3 regions of the Mesorhizobium sp. BR-1-1-10 genome follow, and region 3 is predicted to be linked to each of the others. Evidence: predicted binding sites of a transcription regulator. Region 3 holds the regulator's gene; each other region holds the start of a gene.
The links. The regulator LexA, encoded in region 3, represses DNA repair genes until DNA is damaged. The targets are predictions, from matches to a motif close to TGTTCNNNNTGTGTTCNG.
Positions count from the first base shown of each region.

Region 1: LB555_RS16850 (2'-5' RNA ligase family protein) is a predicted target of LexA. The motif match lies at 2,024-2,041, and genes of this name have one in related genera.
Region 2: LB555_RS08860 (YifB family Mg chelatase-like AAA ATPase) is a predicted target of LexA. The motif match lies at 2,117-2,134, and genes of this name have one in related genera.

Region 1 is NZ_JAIUIL010000007.1:104,750-108,024, forward strand. It holds gene LB555_RS16835 (ArsR/SmtB family transcription factor) at 1-326, shown strand, start outside; gene LB555_RS16840 (SRPBCC family protein) at 323-802, shown strand; gene LB555_RS16845 (SnoaL-like domain-containing protein) at 897-1,250, opposite strand; gene LB555_RS16850 (2'-5' RNA ligase family protein) at 1,376-1,978, opposite strand; gene LB555_RS16855 (fumarylacetoacetate hydrolase family protein) at 2,236-3,275, shown strand, end outside.
Region 2 is NZ_JAIUIL010000004.1:11,670-14,944, reverse strand. It holds gene LB555_RS08865 (class I SAM-dependent methyltransferase) at 1-468, shown strand, start outside; gene LB555_RS08860 (YifB family Mg chelatase-like AAA ATPase) at 494-2,026, opposite strand; gene LB555_RS29285 (hypothetical protein) at 2,141-2,272, shown strand; gene gshB (glutathione synthase) at 2,387-3,275, opposite strand, start outside.
Region 3 is NZ_JAIUIL010000003.1:459,349-462,623, forward strand. It holds gene LB555_RS08095 (ComEC/Rec2 family competence protein) at 1-1,223, shown strand, start outside; gene lexA (transcriptional repressor LexA) at 1,217-1,960, opposite strand; gene LB555_RS08105 (GntR family transcriptional regulator) at 2,370-3,143, opposite strand.

The DNA of each region.
Region 1 (3,275 bases), on a different contig from region 3:
TCCCGCCGATCGACGGCATTTTTCGCGCGCTTGCCGACCCGACGCGACGGCGCGTGGTCGAGCGGCTGAACAGGAGCCCTGCTTCGGTCAGCGAACTGGCCCAGCCTTTCGAGATGGCCCTGCCATCCTTCATCGACCATCTCAAGATTCTCGAAGGCTGCGGGCTGGTTCGTTCGCAAAAGACCGGACGGGTCAGGACTTACGAGCTTGCGCCTGAACCGTTGAAGCTCGCCGAAAGCTGGCTGGCCGAACAGCGTACAGTTTGGGAACGCCGCCTCGACCGGTTCGATGCCTATGTCATGACCCTCAAGGAGCAGGAAAAATGAGTTATTCCTTCGAGCCCGATCCCCGGCTGGACCTGACGCTGGAGCGCGTAATCGATGCGCCGCGCGAATTGCTTTGGCGAGCCTGGACGACACCTGAGCATGTCAGGCAGTGGTTCACGCCGAAGCCATGGCTGATCACCGACTGCGAGATCGACCTCAGACCGGGCGGCCTGTTTCGGACACGCATGCAGTCGCCCGACGGCAAGGAGGTCAGTGACCGCCACTGCTGCTATCTGGAAATCGTGCCCAACGAGCGGCTGGTGTGGACGGATGCGCTGCTGCCCGGCTATCGACCCTCGGGCCAGCCTTTCATCACCGCGGTCATTTCGCTCCATCAGGATGGCCAGGGTACGCGCTATACCGCCACAGCCATTCACCGTGACCAAGCCACCCGCGACAACCATGAAGAGATGGGTTTCTTCGACGGCTGGGGCACGGTGGCCGATCAACTTGCGCAGTATGTGAAGACGATTTGAACACTCCCAGCGGCCAGAGGATCGCTCTGGCCGCCGTGCACATTTTCAACCTTGCCGCAAAGAGAGCAAAGCTGGGAAGACCCGATTTCCGGCCTCAGTAGTAAAAGCGCTCTTCGGTGATCTTGCCGTTCTTGACCGTGTACAGGCCAACCTCATCCATGGTGACACGCTCGCCGGTGGCCTTGGGCGTTATGTCAAAGGTGAAGCGCACCGCGAATTGATCGCCGTTGACATAAGGGCCCTCGACCGAGCCGCCATGCACTTCGTGGTTCTCTTGCCACCACTGGCTTTTCTGCCTGAGGGCCTCCTTGCCGTGACTGACGGCCATCGGTCCCTCCATCGCTTCGTAGCTGGCGATATCGTCGGCATTGTATTTTTCGGCAGCACCTTCGTTGTTGCCCTGCTTGAGAAGTTCGGTGAACTCCTTGGCGATTTCCGTGACGGTCATTTTTGTTCCTCCTGTTCAGACGCATTGCAAGTAGGGAACCGCTTGCGGACCTGCCATCGCGGACAGGTCGATAGCTGACATGACCCTGTCAGGATGGGGTGTCGCGCGAACCAGCGGCCCCTTCGTTACATCGCAATCAGCGGCCAACGTTCCAGAAAATCATATTGCGTCAGCCCGCGCAGGCTGTGCACGAGAATGAACTCCCGCGCCACGAAGCTGATCGGCTCGATCGGCAGTTGTGGGATAAGTTTCTGGTCATAGGCAAGGGTCAGATGAGGGACGAACCCGTCTGACGCCTTGAGGCCTTGACGCAGCATTTCGGCGCCGAGATTCCCGCTCAGTTCACAAACCGGTCCGTCATCGGCCACAAGCACGAAGGGGTGCTTGGCCGGTCGGCCTCTTGTCGCCGGACGGCCAGGAAAGCTCCTGGCGTGGCGAAAGGTGATCTCAAAAGCAGGCATCACGACGCGCTGCCCCGATCGGGTGGCCGCAAAGATGATTTTCGACCGCAGCCGCTTGTAGTCCCCGACATGCTGCTGGCTGACATGAAAACGCTCCGGTATCAGCGGTGAGCCGGCTATGCCAAATTTGTGGCATAGTCGGCTTTGACAATCAGCAAACCGAGAATAATCCCCTGCCTGCAGAAACACGCCGAAGAAGACACGATCCGGTTTTTTGGGCCGCCTTGGCGGTTCTGGAATTCCGAAATCCAATTCGCCTTGGTACATTACCTATACGCTCGCCAAGGAACGCCTCCGTTCTGTTCTGGCACCCAGAACAAAACACGAACAATTCTCTGAGTCAAGTTCGAGTAACCGGACCCTAAAGCCCGGTGATGTCCTTGATCTCCGGAGACAGTGGATGACCCAGTCGGCATTTCGCGGCCACTGCCCGATTGCGTGGACGGGATAGACGTTTGAATGGATTCCGGCGAAAGTGCCGCGCCGACCGGCCACCATTTTCGATCCAACGAGGAACCCAACTCATGACCAACCCGACACATCTGCCCGCCGAAGGCTTGTTTGTCGGCCGCGCCAGGAGCGGCGATGCCTCGTACCCCCTGGTCGTCACGGTGCGCGACGACACCGTCTTCGACATCACATCCAGCGCGGCGCCCACCGTGCGTGACGTCTGCGAATTGGCCGACCCGGCCGGCCATGTGCGCTCGGCCAGGGGCAAGCCGATCGGTTCACTCGACGCCATCGCGGCCAACAGTTTCGAAGCCACGCGCGATCGGGCAAAACCCTTTCTGCTGTCGCCGGTCGACCTGCAGGCGATCAAGGCTTCCGGCGTCACCTTCGTGGTCAGCCTGCTCGAACGGGTGATCGAGGAACAGGCGCGTGGCTCGGCCGAGAAGGCCGACGCCATCCGCGCCGACATTGCGGGTCTGATCGGCCATGATCTTTCGAAGCTCAAGCCCGGTTCGCCAGAGGCGATGGAGATCAAGGCCAAGCTGATTTCGCGCGGCGCCTGGTCGCAATATCTGGAAGTGGGCATCGGCCCCGATGCCGAGATATTCACCAAGTGCCAGCCGATGGCCTCGGTCGGCTTCGGCGCCGATGTCGGCCTCCACCCGGTTTCGACCTGGAACAATCCGGAGCCGGAGATCGCCATGATCGCCGCCTCGAGCGGCAGGATCGTCGGCGCCACCATCGGCAACGACGTCAATCTGCGCGACGTCGAGGGGCGTTCGGCGCTGCTGCTCGGCAAGGCCAAGGACAACAACGCCTCGGCCTCGCTTGGCCCCTTCATCCGGCTGTTCGACGACACGTTCTCCACCGCCGACGTGAAGCAGGCCGTCGTGCGCCTGAAGGTCGAGGGCGAGGACGGGTTTTCGCTGGAGGGGGCAAGCTCGATGGCCGAGATCAGCCGCTCGCCGGAGGAGCTGGTTGCCGCGGCCATGGGCCCGCATCACCAGTATCCGGACGGGCTGGCGCTCTATCTCGGCACCATGTTCGTGCCGTCGAAGGATCGCGGCGAAAAGGGCAAGGGGTTCACGCACAAGGTCGGCGACATCGTCACCAT
Region 2 (3,275 bases), on a different contig from region 3:
ATCGCCAAGGCGATCATGGAAAAAAAGCCGGGGCTGACGTTTCGCGGCATTGACGTGCTGATCAGGCCGCAAACCCATATCCCGGTAGAACTGTTCGATGGCAGCACCATTCCCGCCGCGAATGGCTCCTATGACTGGGTGACGATTGTCGATGTGCTGCATCATGCCGACCACCCGGGCCATCTCGTGCGCGAGGCGGCCCGGGTGGCGCGCAAGGGCGTTGTCATCAAGGATCACCTGCGCGAAGGCTTCGCGGCCTACCAGACGCTTCGTTTCATGGATTGGGTGGGCAACAAGGGGCACAACGTGCGCCTGCCTTACAACTATCTCTCCAAGGCCGAGTGGGACACCATTTTTGCCGCCGCGGGCATCACACCCCGCACCTGGCGTGAGAAGCTGTCGCTCTATCCGTTCCCGGCCAGCGTGTTTTTCGACCGTCGCCTGCATTTCATCGCGACCTTGCGATAGCTAACCGGAGCTGCGCGGAACGCGGCTACGCCGCCTGCGCCATGCGCTCCGAACTCATGCGATAGGAAATCGCCTCGGCCAGATGGATGCGGCCGACACATTCGCTGGCGTCGAGGTCGGCGAGCGTGCGCGCCACTTTGAGCACCCGGTGGTAGGCCCGCGCCGAAAAGGCGAGTTTTTCGCTGGCATCCTTGAGCAGCGACAGGCCTGCGGCGTCGGGCATGGCGATCGTCTCGATGACGGCTGGAGAACAATGCGCGTTGGTGGTAGCGCTGTTGACGCCGAGCCGCTCGAAACGCTCGCGCTGGATGGTGCGGGCACGCGCCACGCGCAACGCCACGTCGGCGCTCTTTTCCGCTCGATCCGGCCGGATCAGGTCGCTGGCCGAGACCGCCGGCACTTCGATCCTGAGATCGATGCGGTCGAGCAGCGGACCTGAAATGCGCGCCTGGTAATCGGTGCGGCAACGATCGCCGCGCAGGCAGCGATAACCCGGTTCGCCGGCCATGCCGCAGCGGCACGGGTTCATCGCCGCCACCAGCTGGATGCGAGCCGGATAGGTGACGCGATGGTTGGCCCGTGCGATCATGCAGTCGCCGGTTTCAAGCGGCTGGCGCAGCGCATCGAGCGTCTGCGGCGTGAATTCGGGGAACTCGTCGAGGAACAGCACGCCGTGATGAGCGAGCGACACCTCGCCTGGCCGCGCGCGTATGCCGCCGCCCACCATCGCCGCCATCGAGGCCGAATGGTGCGGGGCGCGGAACGGCCGCCGGTCGGTCAGCTTGCCTTCGCCGAGCTCGCCGGCCACCGAGGCGATCATCGAGACTTCGAGCAGTTCCTTCGGCGCCAGTGGCGGCAGGATCGACGGCAGGCGCTGCGCCAGCATCGATTTGCCTGAGCCTGGCGGACCGATCATGAGCAGATTGTGTCCGCCGGCGGCCGCCACTTCCAGCGCCCGCTTCGCCGTCTCCTGGCCCTTGATGTCGGCAAGGTCGGGCAGGTCGCGCGCCGCCGCGCGGATGCCGGCCTCCGGGCGCGACAGCACCTGCGTGCCGCGAAAATGATTGGCGATCGCAATCAGGCTGCGGGGCGCGAGAATGTCGAATTCCCGCCCCGCCCAGGCCGCTTCCGGCCCGCAAGCGAAGGGACAGATCAGCCCTTTGCCTTCGGCATTGGCGCCGATCGCCGCCGGCAAGGCACCGGCAACGGCGGTGATCGTACCGTCGAGCGACAGCTCGCCCAGCACGACATAGCCAGCCAGCATGTCGCCCGGAATGGCGCCAAGGGCTGCCATCAAGCCGAGCGCGATCGGCAGATCGTAGTGGCTGCCTTCCTTCGGCAGATCGGCGGGCGCCAGATTGACGGTCACCTTCTTCGACGGCATCGACAGGCCCGACGCATGCAATGCCGCCTGCACCCGCTCGCGGCTTTCCGCCACCGCCTTGTCTGGCAGGCCGACGATATGCATGTTGACCTTGCCGGGCGCGATCATCACCTGCACGTCGACCGGCACTGCCTCGATGCCCTGGAAAGCAACCGTACGAACCCGCGCCACCATTGTCTGCCCCCGATGCCGGCTCGCCCTTGCCTCTGTGAACAGGCCGCGAGCGACGTCAACGCAAGACAACCACAGATTTCAGCCCAGGGCAAGAACATTACAGGAACAAGTGAGGTGAGCGCATGGAGCGGCTACTGGCCGGTGCATTCCGAAAGCCGCCGCAACACGCCTAAGATCAAGCTGTTCCGAGATTGGGTCCTGGCCCAGACGGCTGACGTCAGGGAGCGCGAACAGCGCCGGCTTTGAGGCGCCACCCTTGATCAAATCGGGAACATTGGCGCAACCGGTAGCCGCCCAGGTTGCGCGCCGGTTGTGCCCGGCTGCAAAAGCGGAACATGGTTAACACAAACTGAAAACAAATTATGTCCGCTTCCCCTCCACCGCGTCCCAGAACAGGCCGGCGATGTCGGCGCCGCCGAAGCGCTTGACCTCGCGCACGCCGGTCGGCGAGGTGACGTTGATCTCGGTCATGTAGTCGCCGATGACGTCGATGCCGACCAGGATGAAGCCGCGCTCTTTCAGCGACGGCCCGATGCGGGCACAGATTTCGCGCTCGCGTGTCGTCAACTCGGTCTTCTCGGCGCGGCCGCCGACATGCATGTTGGAGCGGGAGTCGTGCTCGGCCGGCACCCGGTTGATGGCGCCGACCGCCTCGCCGTCGATCAGAATGATGCGTTTGTCGCCCTTGCGCACATCCTTCAGGTAACGCTGCACGATATAGGGCTCGCGAAACATCTGGCCGAACATTTCGAGCAGCGAGGCGAGATTGCGGTCGGCTTCAAGCATGTGGAAGATGCCGGCGCCGCCATTGCCGTAGAGCGGCTTGACGATGATGTCGCCGAATTCCTTGCGGAAGGCGGCGACTTCGAGCGGATCCTTGGTGATCAGCGTGTCCGGCATCAGGTCCGGGAACTCGGTGACGAAAATCTTTTCCGGGCTGTTGCGCACCCAGGCCGGGTCGTTGACGACCAGCGTCTTTGGATGGATGCGCTCGAGGATGTGGGTCGTGGTGATGTAGTTCATGTCGAAGGGCGGGTCCTGGCGCAGCAGGACGACGTCCATTTCGGACAAGTCGGTGCGCACCTTTTCGCCCAGCGAATAGTGGCTGCCCTTTTCGTCGCGCACCGTCATCTCCTCGACGCGGGCAAACACCTTGCCGTCGCGCATCGACAGCCGGTCAGGCGTGTAGTGGAACAGCTGGTGACCGCGCCGCTGCGCCTCCAGCGACAGGGCGAACGAGGTGTCGCCG
Region 3 (3,275 bases):
TTGCCGTCTTCTTCGATCGCGCTGCGCTGACCATGCGCAATCTGGCGATCTCGGCGATCGCCGTCATCCTGGTCTCGCCTCACGAGGTCGTCGGCCCGAGCTTTCAGATGTCGTTCGCCGCGACCGCGGCCCTGGTTGGCGCTTATGCCGGCTGGGCCGATCACCGTGCGGGAAAGACGCGGCCACCGCCGCCAAAGCGATCGCTGCCCTGGTTCCTGACGCGAAAATTCCTGCTGGCGACAGGTGGATTGGCCATGACGTCTATTATCGCCGGCAGCGCCACGGCACTGTTTGCCATCTGGCATTTCCAGCGGGTATCGCCGCTCAGCCTGTTCGCCAATCTGGCCGTGATGCCTATCGTGTCGGTCGTGATGTTCCTGGCCGTCGCCAGCGCGCTGCTGATGCCATTCGGACTGGATTGGCCGGCTCTCTACCTCATGGGCAAGGGCCTGACAGCAATGATCGCCGTGTCGGCGTGGATATCGGAGCGCTCTCCGGTCGATGGAGTCGGGCTGATTTCGCAGCAATCCGTGCTGATGGTCACGGTCGCGCTGGTAATCGCGACGATGGCGACGACATGGCTGCGGCTCGCGGCGCTGCCATTCGCGCTCGCCGGCCTGTTGACTGTGTCGCACACGCGCGCGCCCGATGTGCTGATCTCGGAAGATGCGCGGCTGGTCGCGCTGCCGATCGGCAATGGCGAACTGGCCGTCAACCGGGAACGTCCCAACGAATTCGCAACCGACAACTGGAAGCGCGCCCTGATCTCCGAAACAATCGTCAAACCGGAAATGTTCGACACGACAGACGGGCAATTCGATGTTGCCAGTCCGACCGACCTGCCGCCGGGATCGCCCTTCTACTGCCGCGAAGGCCTGTGCCTTGCCAGGCACCCTTCCGGCGCGATCATTGCCTATGTCGAAGACCGCAAGACCACCTGGAAAGCCTGCGCTTTCGCCGACCTGATCATCGTCAACGACGCAACCGCCTATGACGCGTGCCACAATCCACTGGTTCTCGTCGTCACCAAACGGCAGCTCGCCCGCAAGGGAAGCGCTGCCGTCTTCTTCAATCCCCAGTCGGCCACGACCCGGGCCGCGATCGCATTCGCCGTCGACGGACCATACCGACCTTGGCACGAACAGCGAAAATTCTCACGCGAGGCAAGGGGGCTGCCGCCGTACAAAAAACCCGACAAGCCCGATGGCAAGCCGGCTCAGTAACGCCTGATCAACCCGACCAGCTTGCCTTGTACCTTGACCCTGTCCGGCCCGAAAATGCGCGTTTCGTAGGCTGGATTGGCGGCCTCGAGCGCGATCGAAGCGCCTTTGCGGCGGAACCGCTTCAGTGTCGCTTCCTCTTCGTCGACCAGTGCCACGATAATTTCGCCCGGGCTTGCCGTGTCGGCATTGCGGATAATGACCGTGTCTCCATCGAAGATACCAGCCTCGATCATCGAGTCGCCCTTGACCTCCAACGCATAGTGCTCGCCGCCCATGATCATGTCCGGCGGCACCGAGATCGAATGCGTCTGATGCTGGATGGCATCGATCGGCACACCGGCGGCGATACGGCCCATGACCGGGATGGACACGGCTGAAACCGCATCGTCGTCGTTGCCGGCCGCGGGCAGGCGCGAAGGCGCAGCGGCCGGCCTGATCTGGCGTCCGAGACTGCCTTGGCCAAGGCTGCCTTGGATGACGCTTGGCGAGAACTTCTTTGCCGCATTGAGGCCCGGCGCGATCGAGTCCGGCAGCCGCAGCACTTCCAGCGCGCGCGCCCGATTGGGTAGCCGGCGAATGAAGCCGCGCTCCTCCAGCGCCGTGATCAGGCGATGGATCCCCGACTTGGAGGCAAGATCGAGTGCTTCCTTCATCTCGTCGAAGGAAGGCGGTATCCCGCTTTCCTTGAGCCGTTCGTGGATGAACATCAGCAGTTCATGTTGCTTGCGTGTCAGCATGGCGGCCCCCAAGACATTGAACGAAAGGTTGAACCAGAATCGAAAAAACAAACCCAGAACAAACACTATCTGTTCCAGTTGTGTTCTGCAACCGTTTAAAGTTTAATGAATTTGTTAAGGGGTCTGAAGTTTTTTGCCCGCGACGGCGGGCAGCAACCAGCCCTTTCCGCCATCGGCAGGCGCATTGAAATCGTTTTGGTTAATGGCCTGTGGCCCATCCGCCGACGAGGCTTTGGCATCAGTTAGTTGGAAGGCTTCTCCTCGGGGGCACGTATAATTCGCGGAGCCATTATCGCGGAACGAAACGAAACCAAAATGCCAACGATTGGTAGCTTCGGGCGGCCATGGATCCGGGCGTTCGGCGCACCCCGGCCAGCGCGTTCGAATAGGCGTAGCGGAAGCGCTGAAGTTATCCCGAACCCGCCTTCAAGCTGCCGGCGCGAGCGGCGTATCTGGTAGCGCCGCTGTCTTCGCTGTGGACATAGACGTGCAGTGTGTAGCCGATATGCGCCGTCATCAGCGCCTTGGCCCGCTCGACGTCACGGTCGAGCGCCGCTTCCATGATCGCGGTATGGTGTTCGATCGCAATCGCTTCGCGTAGCGCTTCGATTGCCTCTTCATAGCCATCCTTGAGGCCGGCCGCGGCCCGCAGTGTCGGCGCCAGACCAAGAAAGCGATGATGCCGGCGCAGCTGATCCGAGATCGTCGAGCGGAACCGCAACAGCCAGTCGCATGTGGCGGCGCTCAGCAGCGCCGCATGGAAGGCCTCGTGGTTCTCGTCCCATCTGTCGACGGCCGCGTCCGAGGGATCGTCGACCGCCGTCTTGCAACGCGAGAGCCGGTAGTGGGCGGTGACCACGGCATCCTCCCACTCCCTGCCGCCTTTTTCCATCGATTCGAGGAACAGGGGTATCTCGACCACCATCCTGGCGCGTGCCAGATCCTCCAGCTCGGCCCGCGACACCGGAGCCACGGCAAAACCACGATTGCTGATGGCGGTGACCAGGCGTTCGGCCTCGAGCCGCGACAGGGCTTCGCGCAACGGTGTCCAGCCGACGCCATAGGTGCCGCGCAGCGCACTCAGTTTGAGCGGGGCGCCGGGCATGAGGCGCGTGGTCAGGATGTCGCGCCGCAACAGCTGATAGGCGGCTTCCGTTTTTGTGGAACTCGTTTCATCCCGCATGGTGATCAATCCGTCGTCTGGCAAAAGTATATATGATATTGGGTCACAGCAACAATTATATATAATGTTTGACACAGACCGGCGGACTCACCATGATCGCCGTAGCCGCCGCGTTTCCAAGCGGCCCTGATC